3 regions of the Arthrobacter sp. genome follow, and region 2 is predicted to be linked to each of the others. Evidence: riboswitches for the same ligand, from Rfam matches in the RefSeq annotation. Region 2 holds a riboswitch; each other region holds the start of a gene.
What was found. A riboswitch is a leader RNA that binds a small molecule or an ion and turns the genes downstream of it on or off. The one in region 2 is predicted to bind S-adenosylmethionine.
Positions count from the first base shown of each region.

Region 1: it holds a riboswitch for S-adenosylmethionine, as region 2 does, so the genes downstream of both, RTN46_RS08725 (hypothetical protein) here and RTN46_RS14935 (flavin reductase family protein) in region 2, are expected to answer to the same signal.
Region 3: it holds a riboswitch for S-adenosylmethionine, as region 2 does, so the genes downstream of both, RTN46_RS07370 (ATP-binding cassette domain-containing protein) here and RTN46_RS14935 (flavin reductase family protein) in region 2, are expected to answer to the same signal.

Region 1 is NZ_DALZXY010000037.1:21,703-27,023, reverse strand. Features, by position in the region: gene paaZ (phenylacetic acid degradation bifunctional protein PaaZ) at 1-2,080, opposite strand, end outside; gene RTN46_RS08730 (NAD(P)-dependent alcohol dehydrogenase) at 2,372-3,418, opposite strand; SAM riboswitch class IV at 3,542-3,678, shown strand; gene RTN46_RS08725 (hypothetical protein) at 3,696-4,082, shown strand; gene RTN46_RS08720 (tyrosine-protein phosphatase) at 4,088-4,825, opposite strand; gene RTN46_RS08715 (GNAT family N-acetyltransferase) at 4,935-5,321, opposite strand, start outside.
Region 2 is NZ_DALZXY010000105.1:1,506-6,826, forward strand. Features, by position in the region: gene RTN46_RS14930 (PhzF family phenazine biosynthesis protein) at 441-1,277, opposite strand; SAM riboswitch class IV at 1,425-1,544, shown strand; gene RTN46_RS14935 (flavin reductase family protein) at 1,594-2,103, shown strand; gene RTN46_RS14940 (M66 family metalloprotease) at 2,212-5,321, opposite strand, start outside.
Region 3 is NZ_DALZXY010000028.1:16,553-21,873, forward strand. Features, by position in the region: gene RTN46_RS07350 (CoA-binding protein) at 1-54, shown strand, start outside; gene RTN46_RS07355 (SMR family transporter) at 94-411, opposite strand; gene RTN46_RS07360 (SMR family transporter) at 411-758, opposite strand; gene RTN46_RS07365 (hypothetical protein) at 755-1,324, opposite strand; SAM riboswitch class I at 1,532-1,630, shown strand; gene RTN46_RS07370 (ATP-binding cassette domain-containing protein) at 1,737-2,546, shown strand; gene RTN46_RS07375 (methionine ABC transporter permease) at 2,539-3,204, shown strand; gene RTN46_RS07380 (LLM class flavin-dependent oxidoreductase) at 3,232-4,677, shown strand; gene RTN46_RS07385 (acyl-CoA dehydrogenase family protein) at 4,674-5,321, shown strand, end outside.

The DNA of each region.
Region 1 (5,321 bases), on a different contig from region 2:
TTTCCACCAGGGTCAGGACGTCATAGGTCGCGACGATCTCATCGTTCTGGTTGTGCAGGACGGCGTCCCAGGCCACCTCGCCGTACTCATCCGTCTCGCGCGGGGTGATGCGCTTGGCGGTCAGCGTGACGCGGATGGAATCGCCGGACGCCACCGGAGTGATGAAGCGCAGGTTCTCCAGGCCGTAGTTGGCCAGCACCGGTCCCGGAGCCGGTTCAACGAACAGCCCGGCGCCCCAGGACAGCAGCAGGTAGCCGTGGGCCACGATGCCGGGGAAGAACGGATTGGCTTCCGCAGCTTCCTGGTTGGTGTGGGCGTAGAAGGTGTCCCCCGTGGTGTTCGCGAAGGCGGTGATGTCCTCCAGCGTGACTTCACGCAGCTCCGAGGCCATGGCGTCGCCGATCTTCAGCGTGGCCAGGTCCTTGCGGAACGGGTGGGTCGCGTCGAAGTTCTGGTCTGCACCGGTGTGCCAGACGCCGGTGATCGCGGTCAGCATGTTCGGGGAGCCCTGGATCGCGGTGCGCTGCATGTGGTGCTTGACGGCACGGATGCCGCCCAGCTCCTCACCGCCGCCGGCGCGGCCGGGACCGCCGTGGACCAGGTGCGGCACGGGCGAGCCGTGTCCGGTGGAGGACCGGGCATCCTCGCGGTTGAGTACATGCACACGGCCGTGGTGGCCGGCGATGCCGATGGCCAGCTCGCGGACGGTCTGCGGATCGTTGCTGCAGACCGTAGCCACCAGCGAGCCGCCGCCAAGGGCTGCCAGGCGGACGGCGTCGGCCGTGTCTTCGTAGCCGATGACCGAGGACACCGGCCCGAAGGCCTCCACCGAGTGCAGCGCCTCTGCCTCGGCGTCGTCCCAGGTCAGCAGGATCGGGGCCATAAAGGCACCGTCTGCGGCCACTCCGCGGCTGCCATCCAGCTGGACGGTTTCGGGTGCGTCCAGGGTGCCATACGCGATCCGCGCACCGCTGGCCAGCAGTGCCTCGACGGAGGAGCGGACCCCGTCGCGCTGTTCGGTGGAGGCCAGGGCACCCATGGTGACGCCCTCTGCACGAGGGTCGCCCAGGACAACGCGCTGCTCGATCCGCTGGGCAGCGGCGGCAACGACGTCGTTCACCAGTGCCTTGGGGACGATTGCGCGGCGGATGCTGGTGCACTTCTGGCCGGCCTTGACGGTCATTTCGGTGACCAGGGACTTCACGTAGGCGTCGAACTCCGGGGTGCCGGGAACGGCGTCGGGGCCCAGGATCGAGGCGTTCAGCGAGTCGGTTTCGCTGGTGAAGCGGACGCCGCCTTCCACCACGTTGGAGTGGGACTTCAGCTTGTTGGCGGTCGACGCCGATCCGGTGAAGGAGACCATGTCCCGGTAGTCCAGGTGGTCCAGCAGGTCGCGGGCGGAGCCGGAGATCAGCTGCAGCGATCCCGCCGGAAGGATGCCGGATTCGATCATCAGGCGGACGGCGGCCTCGGTGAGGTAGCCGGTGGGGGTGGCGGGCTTGACGATGGTCGGCACGCCGGCCAGGAAGGCCGGGGCGAATTTCTCCAGCATGCCCCAGACCGGGAAGTTGAAAGCATTGATCTGCACGGCGACACCGGGAATGGAGGTGTAGATGTGCTCACCGATGAAGGAGCCATCCTTGGACAGGACTTCCGCGGTGCCGTCGATGGCCACGGTGGCGTTGGGCAGTTCGCGCCGGCCCTTCGACCCGAAGGTGAAGAGCACGCCGATGCCGCCGTCGATGTCCACCAGGGAATCGATTTTGGTGGCACCTGTGCGGGCGGAGATTTCATAGAGTTCCGGCCGGCGGCCGTTGAGGTACTGCGCCAGTTCCTTGAGCTTCAGGGCACGCTGGTGGAAGGTGAGGCCGGCCAGCCCGCGGTGGCCCACGGTGCGTCCGTGCTCGACGGCGGCGGCGGTGTCCAGCCCGTCGGTGCTGACCAGGGCCAGGAGTTCGCCGGTGCTGGCATCACGGACTTCGGCCGGGCTGGCAGCCGCCAGGCTGCCGCTCTCCGGGGTCCACCATTCGTCCTGGACGAAACTGGGGACGACTTGCACGTCTATGGCGGTTGAGGTCATCTTCGACGGACCCTTTCGATACTGGACGTTGGTTTCGGATCGCCCGGGAGGCCCCCGCCGTCCCGGCTGGAGCCGGGTGCGCACGCGGATAACTGACCGGACGGTCGGTAATCAATCCAGCCTACATGAGAGTGCGCTGGAGCACACCACCGGGGTATCCCCGGAGCTCGAAACAGCGAACGACGGCGGCACCCCCTCTCCAGGGGACACCGCCGTCGTTGATCGCAGCAGCACCGGGGCCGCGGCTCCGCAGGACGCGGTGCCGGGGCGCTGGTTACTTCTTAGACGTAACTACTTCATGTGCGGAACAACCACGGCACGGCCGCTGAGCTCGCCCGATTCCAGCTTCCGGTAGGCCTCGAGGGCGTTATCCATGCTGTAGAGCTCCACCTCGGGCTTGATCTGCCCGGCGCGGTACATCGCCACCACTTCATGCAGGTCTTCGATGGTGCCCCAGTAGGTGTTGGTCGTGGTCGACTCGTACGGGGTGGTGAAGAAGCTCCATTCGTACGATCCGCCGGCGATGCCAACCACAGTGAACCGGGACTGCGGTGCCATCGATGCGGCTGCAGTCTTGATGGTCGGAGAAACCCCGACGAAGTCGAACGCAGCATCCACGCCGCGCCCGCCGGTGATCTCCCGGATGCGTTCCACCTGGCCCTCGCCGCCGGGAACCACGATGGCCCCGGCAGCTTCGGCCTTCTGCATGGCCTCTTCCTTCATGTCAGTGGCAATCACGGTGGCGCCGGTGAGCGCCTTCAGGATCTGCACAGCCATCTGGCCCAACCCGCCGAGGCCGATCACCAGGGCGTATTTGCCGCCCCCAGCCAGGTTCGGCAGGGAGTTCTTGATGGCGTGATACGGCGTCAGCGCTGCATCGGAAAGCGGCGCAGCGGCGACGGGATCGGCGTCGCCCAGCGGGACCAGGTTCCGGACCGGGACCACTACATATTCAGCCATGCCGCCGTCGCGGCCCAGCCCCATGCCCAGGTAAGGGATCTCGGCGGCGTTCTCGCAGTAGGTGTCCTGTCCGCGGGAGCAGGCCTTGCAATGCCCGCAGCCCACCGGGCCGTAGACCAGGTAGGCGCCGCCGACCTCTACGCCGCTGACACCTTCCCCGAGTTCCTCGACCCAGCCGGAGTTCTCATGGCCCAGGACGAACGCGGGCGGAATCGACCCCGGCGAGCCTTCGGAAAAATCCTTATAGATTGCGACGTCGGAGTGGCAGGCACCGGCGCCTGCCACCTTCAGCAGGACCTCGCCCGGGCCCGGCTTCGGCTTTTCGACCTCCGTCAGGGACGGGAAAGTCTGCCACTTCTCAAATACAACTGCACGCATAATGCCTTCTTCTTTGAATCGGTGAGGCGAATTTTCGTCGCCATCCCCACTATATGCATAAACATCTAGTGGAGTCACAGTGGCCCTTCCCGGCGGGAGCGGAGGCTGCTAGGGTAAGCAGTGCTTCACGAGATGTGGCCTCCGCACCCGGCACCACCGGGCAGGAAAAGCTCCGACTGGCCTCACACCAACCCCATTGTTCGGCGGGTGGTTCGGATGACGAAGCGGCCCGCACCAACCGTTGCGGGCAAGGACAACCCATCAAAGGACAAACACTGTGGCTTACTCCAGTGACTCCCGCGTCCGTGTTCCCCCGGGCCGCACGGCGCCGGCACCCGCCCGCACCCCTTCCGGCCCCCAGAGCGGATACGACGACTGGATTGACGTGGAAGTGCACGCCGACCCAGAGCTCGACGTCATCGCCCTGGTGCTCGACGGCGCCCAACAGCTCGTGTGGCACCCGGACGTGGCGCGGGTGGCGCTCGCACTGGCTTCCGCGGCCGACTCCGCACAGTGGTGCCCGCGGCACTCGATGCTGCTGGTACCGGGTGGTTTCCAAAGCCCCGCAGGCAGCTCTTTTTTCTGCTTGGCCACTCTGGAGCGCCCGCACCGGTGCAGCGGGAAACCACTTCCGGCTGAGGCCGGGCTTCCCATGCCGCAGTAGCGGCTTCAGTCCAGCAGCCGGGCCCGGAGCCGGGCGAGGGTGTCCTCCCCGGTTCCGGCCGTACGCAGGTACGTTTCGGCATCGAGCACCCCCAGCACGTCCCGCAGTTCCTGCCGCGCGCCGGCATTTCGTATGGCGAGCTCGGCGTCGCTGAGGGGATGTTCACGCGGCTGCCGCTGGAGCCGGTGCCACTCGTTGATTCCCGCGGCGGCCTGCTGGTAGTCCCGCCAGATCTCCTCCTCCGCTGCTCCGGCGAGCTGCAGCAGGAGCAGGGTGACCAGGCCCGTGCGGTCCCGCCCCGCGGAACAGTGAATAACGACGCCGCCGGGAGGCGCATCCGCGAGGGTCCGGGCAATCGCGGCGAACTTCTCCGGCCAGCGGTGCAGGTTTTCGGGGTAGAACCGCGGTGAGTTCAGGTACGGGCCGGTCAGTGCGGTGAATTCCGGGTCGGCGGCTTCCTGGGTGGGCCGGTTCAGGAACCGGATGCCGGCAACTGCCGACGGCGGCACCACCGGATCGGTATCCCGCCGGCCGATTTCGGAGTCGTTGCGCAGGTCCACCACGGTGCGGACACCGGCGTCGTACGCCTGCTCCCAGCCGCGTGCCGTGATCCATTCGGCCCGGCCCATCCGGTAGATCCGGCCGGGCTGGAGCCTGCGTCCGCGCGCGACGGCGATCCCGCCGAGGTCGCGGGCGTTGACCGCGCCGTCCCAGTCCACCGTTCCGTTGCTGCCGCTGTTCATTGCCCCAGCCTAGGCGCAGGACATTTCGGGGAGGCCCGTGCCTCACGCAGGGACGGCGTTCCGTTCGGCGTGTGACGATCCAGCGCTGAGTGGGGACACCGTCGAGGCCTCACGGGCCGCGACGCCAATCGGTAACCTCGGGATAGGCGGAGAATCCGGCCGCCAGGTAGGTGGATACGGCGCCGGTGTTAGAGCTCTCTGCGCAGACAATGGCGCTCGATGAGCCCATCTCGCGAAGCGATGCCGCGGCCGCCCGCGTCATGATTGTGCCGTATCCGCGGCCGCGGTGCTCTTGATGCACCCCCATCGGCTCGATGAGGCCGGGACGCCCGGCGCCAGCAGACCATACCGTGGCGACGGCGACTGCACGACTGTCGTCATGGAGCGAGAGGATGCGCACGGCTTCGAAACATGGTCCCTCCGCTGCTGCCCGCCATCCAGCTACGAATTTGCGCAGCCGCTCGTCCGGCATCGGCGTTCCACGAAAAGCCGACCA
Region 2 (5,321 bases):
ACCCGGCCGGCCGGGCCGTCGGCCCCCGGGCCGTTGGTCCCCGGGACGGCCTCCAGTGCGCAGAAATGGCGGGATAGGAACGGTTCATCCCACCAGAGCTGCGCACCCAGGCACCGCGCCAGCCGCCGAGGCCCGCGGGACGGCCTCCAGTGCGCAGAAATGGCGGGATAGGAACGATTCATCCCACCAGAGCTGCGCACCCAGGCACCGCGCCAGCCGCCGAGGCCCCCGGGCCGTTCTCCAGTGCGCAGAAATGGCGGGATAGGGACGGTTCATCCCACCAGAGCTGCGCACCCAGGCACCGCGCCAGCCGCCGAGGCCCGCGGGACGGCCTCCAGTGCGCAGAAATGGCGGGATAGGAACGATTCATCCCACCAGAGCTGCGCACCAGGCCGGCATCGCGTGCACCCACGCGAGTGCTCGCTGCCCTCGGGAGGGGCTTAGAGCGAAACGGACCCGTCAATGCAGGTCACAGACTCCCCGCCGACCCAGATCCGGCCTTCACGCATAAAAACCCTGACCAGCCCGGCCCGATGGACCGCCGTACCCTGCGTCACCGTGTAGCGCTCCTCTGCGAGGCCCTCGCCGATCAGCCACTGGGCCAGTCCCGCGTTCAGGCTGCCGGTGACCGGGTCCTCGGCCACCCCCAGGCCGGGAGCGAAAGCGCGGACCTCGAAGTCCGTTTCGGCGGATTCGGGCTGTGGAGCGATCACGCCGACCCGCAGGTTGCCGAGCGCCGCGTGGTCCGGGCGCAGCGAGAGCACGGTCTCGGCGTCGGGCAGCAGCAAGCCCATCCATCCCGGCCCGTTGTCCACCCACTGGTGGCCTCGGACCTGCTCCGGCGACAGTCCCAGCGCAGCCGTGACCCGGGCCAGGATGTCCGACTCGACGGGGCCGGTGCGGATGAGCCGCGGCGCGGCGAAGGCAGCCAGTCCGGCATTGACCCGCAGCGGCACCAGCCCGATGCCGCATTCCTGGACCACAAGCCCCGGCCTCATTGGCGTGTTGCCCGCCTCCGTCCAGGCGTGGCACGTTCCAAGCGTGGGATGTCCGGCGAACGGGATCTCTCCCCCGGGTGTGAAGATCCGGACGCGGTAGTCGGCGTCCTCCTGGATCGCCGGGAGCACGAAGGTGGTCTCCGAAAGATTCGTCCAACGGGCGAACTGCAGCATCTGTTCGTCATCAAGGTCTTCGCCATCCAGCACCACGGCAAGCGGATTGCCCTGGTAGGGGCGGCCACCAAAGACGTCTACCTGCTTGAACCAGCGTTGTCTCATGCGGACACTGTAATGGCTCTTCCGGCTTGCCGGGGGAACAACCGCCTGCCCGGAGAGCAGCCCGGCCGTTACGAACTGTTGCGAATCATGTGGCCTGTGTGACACGGGTTTGCGCCTCCCTGCGCCGGGCCCTAGGTTGATGGACAGAATCAAGAGTTCCAGCCACAGGCCCTGGCCGGCTGGACGGCAACCCTCTCGCCATAGCGGGGTGCTCCAGGTGACGATTCGGCCGTTCCGGTGGATCTCCCGGTCCGGCAAGTACAGCGTTCCCGTGTTGCCCGCAGGACGGATGGGCGCGTCAGGCAGAGGAAATCCAGTGGCCCTTGAAACCGATCTGCACCCCAATGCGCTCCGCCGGGCGTTCGGGCGTTTCCCCTCCGGGATCGCCGCTCTTTGTGCTGAAATCGACGGCGCTCCCCAGGGGATCGTGGCCTCGTCCTTCACCGTTGGCGTTTCGATGGATCCGCCGCTGGTGATGTTCGCAGTCCAGAACACCTCGCGCACCTGGCCGGTGCTGCGGCGGGCGGTACGGCTGGGCGTGTCCGTCCTGGGGGCGGGGCACGACGGCGTCTGCCGCCAGATCGCCTCCAGGGACGGCGACCGTTTTACCGGCCTGAACGTGGCTGAGTCCGGTACCGGCGCCCTGTTCCTGGAGGAGGCAGCACTCTGGCTCGAGTGCTCGGTCGAAGGCGAGGTGCCCGCCGGGGATCATGCGGTGGTGCTGCTGCGCGTGCACGGCTACTCCACCCACGAAGACGCCCACGAGCCGCTCGTGTTCCACGGATCGAAGTTCCGGAACCTGTCGGTGCCTGAGTTCGCGCTCTAACCGGACGGATTGAAGCAGCAAATCAAACCTCATTCAAAAAGGTGCACGTCCCGCAGCAGGACGTGCACCTTTTTGTTGGTTACCGGTGTCTAGCCGGTGCAGAGGCCGCTAGGCGTCGAGGCCGAGGCGGAAGAGCGCCGCCAGGCTGCCGGCCTTCAACGTTGCCATTCCGGGGTTGGCTGACGTTGTGAGGCCCGTCCAGATCTGATTGGCACCCGCGTTCTTCGAGAACATGCCAACTATTCCCTCGTCACGGTAGAAGTCGAGGTAGCTCGAGACCGAACTCTTGATGTGCCCGTCTGCTTCAAAGAGCCAAACCTGAGATCCGTCGGCCGGGGCGCACGAGGCGGTTTTCACCGGCGTACCGGGCACCAGGCACAGGTCAGGACGCGCCTCGCTGTGGATCGCACCGCGCGCATCCGCAAACCAGCGCTGGGCAGCGGTATCGGCGCACCGCGACTTGTCCTTGGGGACGGTGACGCCGCCATTGTTCTCCAGTACGAGGCAGTGGCCGTTGTTCACGAGGACCCGCCCACCGCTGGGAAGGACCTGGGTGGGGCTTTCCGTGAATCCGCTCCTGGTCAGGAGTGCCGTGAGTTCTGCCGTCGTGGCGGGGTCCTTCGCATCGAGCTTCGCCTGGTTCGCCTCAATGAACGCATCGATGGAGGCAGTGGCGAAATTCAGGCCGGCAAGCGTCGCCAGGCTGCCTGACTTCAGCGTGGCCATACCGGGGTTCGCTGCGGCGGCCAGACCGGTCCAGATCTGGTTCGCCCCGTTTGTCTTCCCGTACATGCCCGCGATCCCCTGGTGCCGGTAGAAATCGAGGTAGCTCGAGACCGCGCTCTTGATATGCCCGTCGGCCTCAAGCTTCCACACCTGTGATCCTGCAGCCTGGGAGCACGCGGCAACATTCACCGGAGTACCGGGAACGAGGCACAGATCCGGGCGCTGTTCGCTGTGAATTGCACCGCGGACGTCGATCATCCAGCGCTGGGAAGCAGTGTCGGCGCACAGCGCCTTGTCCTGCGGCACCGTCACGCCGAGGTCTTCGCCAAGGACGAGGCAATGCCCGCCGTCGACCAGCAACCTGCCTCCCTGCGGAAGCACCTGGGTGGGATTCTCGACGAAGCCCAGCGAGGACATCAACTTGAACAGTTCCGCTGTGGCGGCCGGATCCTTGGCATCGAGCTTGGCCTGGTTCCCCTGGATGAAACTGTCGATCGAGGCGGCGGCCGCCGTTTGTGCCTGGACTGATTCGGCCACGCGCCGGGCCTCCGGTGTGAGCCCGCTCAGGTCATCCTTCCAGCTCTGCAGGAGCACAGTGCCGTTTGTGTCCAAGACTGGTACGGCCTGGTTGGCAACGGCCTGGAGCTTCGCTTCAAGCTCCGGCAGTTCAACGGCACGCAGGGCTTCGTACCCGGCTTCCTGGCCAATCACGACGGCGGGGCGAAGCGGCTCCTGATCTGCTGCAATGCTGATCGAGTTGCCGAGCTTGGTCGTTGTCCCATTCACCCGGCAGTAGATCGAGGCATCGGTCGGCTTATCCGCTTCGGCGAGATTGACGTTGAACTGCTTGACGCCGTTGCTCGCCAGCAGGGCCGTCTGCTCGACGTGCCCGTCCTGGAAGGTGATATCCAGCCAGCACCGGCGCGTTGAGTCAGTGGCCTTGGTGTCCGCCTGCGGGAGGTCGAATACGTTGCCGTAGTTGCTGCGGAAGGCGGGGTAAAGCACGGTCTGTTCAGGCACCGATGGGTTGTATCCACCGAGCAGGGTGTAGACCGGAACGCCGACCTGGGCGGGTTTGGGCGCCGAGAACGCGGGCGTCTTCACCTTCGCATCAACGTAGGCGCCTGCTGCGGCATCCCAGTCCCGGTAGCCGCTGGGGTAGGACAGGTCCGGGACAACGGTGGCCAGGGACCGCTGGGTGATCTCCGTGCTGTAACCGGTGAGGTGGGTGTAGCGCGAGAGGGTGCTCGAGTTGCTGCCGCCGGACATGGCGTCCCGGTGGTAGTTGTAGAGGCCCTGGTAGTTCTGCGTGAAGCGCCCGGCGTTCAAGTCGAACCCCTCGGCGGTGAAGTCGGTGTTCGAGGAGAGATTGGAACGCATGCGGTCCCGGTAGGCAATGTAGCCCCAGCCGCTTTCGCTGTGGTGGCTGGCGTTGATGACCCGGTCATCACCCTGCTTCGAGGTATCCACCCCCGGATAGTGTCCAAGACCGTAGGAGTGGCCGAGCTCATGGCTGAGCTCGTTGCCCACGGAGTCGTACAGGGTCGCCATCCCGTTGCCCCCGCTGAGGCCGTGCGTCTGCACACCGTTGGCATAGTTTCCGGCCGAGTGATGGATGATCCGCTGGTTGAACGTCCCCGGCTGCCGCTGGTCCATCGACCCGCTGGTGGTGCCGAAATTGGCGAGGTTGATGCCGGTGCTCACCTGCGCCTTGCCGACGCTTTCGCGCAGGTCGCCCGAGTAGACGTCGCCGTTGACGGCGCTTTTGCCTTCATAGATGACGCCGGAGGACACGATGACCTTATCGAGGCGAACCGGCTCATAAACAGCCATCGTGAGTTTGGAGACCGGAATGGTCTGGAAGTAATCGGCCCCGGACTTTTCCGGCTGGTTGAACATGTAGTGACCATCGGACTTCGGGTAGTCCGTGAGCATGCCGAGCTCGATCGAGCTGATAATCATCTCCGCCGGCGCAGCGAACTGGATGTTGCTCCGTGCGAGCACTCCGGTACCCGTGTCCGTTGTAAAGGTCAGCTCCAGGCCCGGTTTCATCCAATTCCAGGGCAGCTCGGCAGTCCAAGCTGTCGAGGAATAAGCGACGTCGGCCCGGTTGTTAGTGATGTCCATATCGGAGCGGGGAATATCCGACGGCGGGGCCAGTTGGAGCGTCCCCTGGGGAACCCCGTTAATGGTGGCCGCTACGCTTACTCCCGAGGCGCCTGAATGGGGCGAGAAAAGGAGCAGCGCCGCCCGGTCTGCCACCAGCGAAGGCATCTTTGCCGCGGCATTTCCGGCCGCATTGATTGTATGGCTCTGGGCAAACTGCACCTGGCCTGCAAGACCCCCTGTGAGGTCATTGCGGAGCTGGCGCTCCGTCCCCGCCGCGGTGGTGTCATAGAATCCGGCAAGGTCAAGGGGAACGACGGCGGACGCAGGCTCCCCAGCCAGCGTCTCGGTGCCGTTGCCGGCGTCGTTGGTTGTGGGGACTGCCG
Region 3 (5,321 bases), on a different contig from region 2:
GACGTCGTGATGGATACCTGCCCGGTGATTGAGGCGCGCCGCTTCGGTTGGTGAGGCACGCGCAGCCTTCCTCTGTTCATCCGCCGGATCAGGTCAGTACGCTGCGCCCAGCTCGATGAGCAGGACCCCGCCGATGATGAGGGCAATGCCCAGTCCCATCAGCCAGGTCAGTGGTTCCTGGAACAGGAACCGGCTGAGTACAGCGGTGAGGGCCACGCCGACGGCAGCCCAGATTCCGTACGCGATCCCCAGGGCCATGCCGCTGGCGAGGGTCAGGGAGAGCATGCTGAAGGCAACCGAATAACCGGTCACGACACCGGCGTACCAGCGCTTGTCCTCGAGGGCGAGGCGCAGGGAAAGGGTCCCGCCCACTTCGAAGACGATGGCTCCGCATAGGAACAGCCACGCCATCAGGCCGCCCCGCCCGTTCTCTTCTCCGCGGCCTGGCGGCCCAGTTCAACGCAGAGCACACCAGCCATCACGGCGGTGATTCCCAGGCCCATCAGTAGGGTGATCGGCTCTCCAAACAGGAACAGCGACATAACCGCGGTGAGCGCAACCCCGGTGGCACCCCAGATTCCGTAGGCAACGCCCAGTCCCATGCCGGCGCGCAGGGTCGCCGAGAGCAAAACGAACGCGGCCAGATAGGCAGGCACCACAACGGCGTACAGGGCGGGAGCGTCCAGGGCTGCCTTCAGCGCAAGGGAGCCGGTGACTTCCAGGACGATTGCCAGCAGCAGGAAAAGCCAGGCTTTCACGGGGTGGTGCCGTTTGCCGGGCGGAGGTCTGTGGGAAGGGACCGGTGGGACTGCCAGGCCGCGAGCAGATCCTGCCGGGATCCAGCCGGATTGTCCCGATGCCACTGCCTGCTGAAGCGGTTGAGTTCGAACTGCGCCCCGATAGGCCTCGGCTCGGCGCCGCGGGTGGCATGCCAGTGGTCCAACGCCGCGGCCAGGGTCGCGCTGCCGTCGTTGGCCGCGAAAAACTCCCGCATCGGAGCGTCGAAGCGGAACCCCGGTCCCAGGGCATTGAGGAAAAACGCCCGGAGGACCTGGCTGCAGGGATGGCCGGCGGGAATGACAGTGTGGATGGTCAGCGGCGGCCTCAGCCGGTCCGCCGTTCGGCCCGGTGCCGGTGTTGGAAGCGGCTGGGGGCGGCCATCCAGGAACGCTTCCAAACGGTCAGCGAGGCTTTCCTTCGAGCCTGTTGCCCGCAGGCCCAGGTGCCGGGCAAAGGCCTGCAGCTCGTCCTTGAGCCAGTACCAGCGGCGGAACTCTGCTCCGCTGAGGCTGGGGGAAAGCGGCGGACGTTCGGGAAGTGTCACACAGCAATCCTGCCTCACCCTGCGCGAGTTGGTGGTATGCGGATCGCTGGAGCCGCACCGCCGAGGGCTCGGTGACAGGGGGGAACTGAACGCAGGATGACGTAACAAAGTCCGGGTGTGACGCCCGGAGAGTCACAGTCCGACGCACTGTGCCACGGACGGACACATGTTTGCGCGGTCCCGTCCCCGGCCACCAGCATGGACCCATAACCATCCAGAGCGGCTGAGAGACCTGGCTCCGTGACGCCGCAGCAACCCCTTCCGTAATTCTGCGGAGATGGGTGCTACCGCCAGGACCGATGGAGAAGCATCTGCTTTCGTTGGTCCGCCGCAGCCGTGTCCTGCCACGCTGCCGCCGGGCCCCCAGTGCGGGTGGGCACCTCTTCTCGGGTACTGACCGAAGGAGGACGGCATGATCCGGATCGAGAACGTTTCGACCGTTTTCAGCAGCAGTGGATCCAGCTTGACCGCTGTGGATGACGTGTCACTGGACATCCCGCGCGGCAGCATCCAAGGAATCATCGGCTTCTCCGGAGCCGGTAAATCCACCCTGCTGCGCAACATCAACCTGCTGGAGCGCCCCACCTCGGGCCGGGTGCTGGTGGATGGAGTGGACCTCACCGGCCTGGGCGACGCCGAACTACGCGCCACCCGGCACGGGATCGGCATGATCTTCCAGCACTTCAACCTGCTAAACAACCGCACAGCCGCGCAGAACGTGGAGCTCTCACTCAAGTTCGCCGGGGTGGGCAACGCCGCCGAGCGCCGCCGCCGGGCACTCGAGGCGCTCGCCGTCGTCGACCTGTCCGAGAAAGCTGGAACCTACCCGGCCAAGCTCTCCGGCGGCCAAAAGCAGCGGGTGGCAATCGCCCGTGCCCTGGCCACCGAGCCGAAGGTCCTGCTGTGCGATGAGCCCACGTCCGCCGTCGACCCGCGGACCACCGCCTCCGTGCTGCAGTACCTCAGCGACGTCAACGCCCGCTTCGGCATCACGATCGTGGTGGTCACGCACGAGATGAACGTCGTCAAGGCGATCGCGGACAACGTGGCCGTGATGGAGGAGGGCCGCGTGGTGGAACAGTTCGCGCTTGCCGAGCTGCAGCGGCCCGGTTTCACGCCCGCAACCTCGATTGGCCGCTATCTCATTTCCGACGAAATCCGCCTGGACCGCGCTGCAAGAGAGCCCGCCGCCGCCCGGTTTGAAGGAGCCCACCATGCTTGAGCGCATCATCGAAGTCTGGCCCGAACTGCTCACCGCGCTGGGCCAGACGGGCATCATGCTGCTGGTGGCGATCCCGCTGGCCGTACTCATCGGCACCCCGCTGGGCGTCCTGCTCTACGGCCTGGGCCCCAACGGGCTGGTCCACAAACCCAAGCTGCACCGGGTCCTGGACTCGGCGGTCAACCTGGTCCGGTCCTTTCCGTTCCTGATCCTGCTGATCGCCATCATCCCGTTCACCCGCTTCATCGTGGGCACCACCATCGGCACGGCCGCGGTGATTGTGCCGCTGACCATCAACGCGATCCCATACTTCGCCCGGTTCGTGGAACAGAACCTCACCGCGCTGGGCGGGGGTGTGGTGGAAGCGGCCCGTTCCATGGGCGCGACCCGGTCCCAGATTGTCCGCGACGTCCTGCTGGTCGAAGCGCGGCCGGGGCTGATCAGCTCCGCGACCATCATGACCGTCAGCTTCATCTCCTACTCCGCCATGGCCGGCCTCGTGGGCGGCGGCGGGATCGGGGACTTCGCCATCCGCTACGGCTACTACCGCTACGAAACCGGGCTGATGATCACCGCGATCGTCCTCATGATCCTGCTGGTGCAGGCCGTGCAGCTGGGCGGCTCCTGGATCTCCCGCCGCGCCGACAAACGCCTCTAGCCCTCCGCTCCTACCGAAAGAACGCCCATGCCTATCCCCAGTACCCGTTTCTCCGGACCGCGGCCGCGACTGCTGCTGAACGCGTTCCTGATGAACACCACCAGCCACATCCGCGGCGGCCAGTGGCGGCATCCGGAAGCCGAACAGCACCGCTTTAACGAACTCGGTTTCTGGACGGACCTCGCCCGCCAGCTCGAAGCGGCGAAGTTCGACGCCCTCTTTTTCGCCGACGTCGTGGGCCTCTATGGAAACCACGACGGCGGCTGGGCCTCGCATGTGCGCCGCGGCCTGCAGGTCCCGGCCAACGATCCCGTGCTGCTGCTCGCCGCGCTGGCCGGCGCCACGAGCGAGATCGGCCTGGCCGCGACGTCCTCGGTGGTGCAAAGCCACCCCTTCCAGTTCGCGCGCCAGATGTCCACGCTTGACCACCTCACGAACGGCCGGGCCGGGTGGAACATCGTCACTTCGGTGCTGGAGAACGCGCACCGGAACTTCGGCGGCGACGGACTCACCGAGCATGACCGCAGGTACGACTGGGCCGACGAATACGTCGAAGCCGTCTACAAACTGTGGGAAGGGTCGTGGGACGAGGACGCACTAAGCCAAGACAAGTACAGCGGAGTGCATGCGGACCCGGAGAAGGTGCACAAGATCCATCACCGCGGAGAGCGCTACTCGATCGACGGGCCGCACCTGAGTTCACCGTCACCGCAGCGCACCCCGGTCCTTTTCCAGGCCGGCAGTTCGGGGCGCGGACAGCAATTCGCGGCAGCCAACGCCGAAGCCACGTTCATCTTCGCGCCCAACCCGGCCCACGCGGCCAAGGTCGCGTCCGGGGTCCGGGCCCGCGCCGTGGAGGCGGGCCGGCTGCCGCAGGACGTCAAGGTTTTCACCGGCCTGTCCTTTGTGGTTGGCAGTACCGAGGCGGAAGCCCAGCGCAGGAAGGCGGAACTGGACGAATACCTGGAACTCGACGCAGTGATCGCGCACATTGGCGGCGGCCTCGGGATCGACCTGGGCGGGCTGGACCTCGAGACTCCGCTCGGCGAGGTTCGGACCGAGGGTGGGCGCGGAGTGCTGCAGGCCATCATTGACTCCACCCCCGGCGGTAATCCCACCCTGGCCGACGTCGCCCGCTACCGCACCGAAGCCCAGCAGATCACCGGCACACCGGAACAGATCGCCGATGAACTCGAGCGCTGGCAGGACGCCGGCGTGGACGGGATAAACATCATCAACTCCGTCCTGCCCGGCTCCTACACGGACTTCATCGAGGGAGTGCTGCCGGAACTGCGCCGCCGCGGGCTGGCCCAGACGGAGTACGCGCCCGGAACCCTGCGGGAAAAGCTCTTCGGCGCTGACGGGCCCGGCAGCGGCGGACTGCTCAACGAACGCCACCCCGCCGCCCGCTTCCGCGGAGCATTCGCCGCCGACGGCGCAGCCAGCCTTGCCACCACAGGAGAAACCCGATGACCGCCAGCCTGCTCACCCGCTACGGCCACCGCACCACAGAACTCCAGGACCACTGGTTCGGCATAGCCGACGAGGTCGCCGCGATCCTCGGAGCCGACGCCCTGGACCGGGACGTCGCGAACAAGCCGCCTTTCACCGAAGTGGAAATCCTGCGCCGGTCCGGGCTGCTGCCGCTGACCATTCCCACCCGTTTCGGCGGCGCCGGAATCGACTGGGAGACCTCGTTCGAGATTGTGCAGCGGATCGCCCGGGCCGATAACTCGATTGGCCAGCTGCTGGGCTATCACTACATTTTCCAGGCCTTCCCGTACATCGACCTGGACGAGGAGCGCGGGCAGGCCCTGGCGGACGAATGCCTCTCCAAGCAGTGGCTCTGGTCCTCCACCGGCACACCGCAGGGGCCGCAGGCGGTTGGCGTCCGCACCGGCGAGGGCTACCGCGTCACCGGCAAAAAGCCCTTCTCCACCGGCAGTAGGGTGGCCGATCGGATCTACGGCCGTGCGGTCCTCGAAGGCGGCGACCGGCTCGCGCTGATCATCGACACCGCGTCCGACGGAGTGGTCCGCCACGATGATTGGGATGTGCTCGGCTCCCGGCTCACGGCCACTAACACCATCGAATTCCGGGACGTTTTTGTGCCGGAT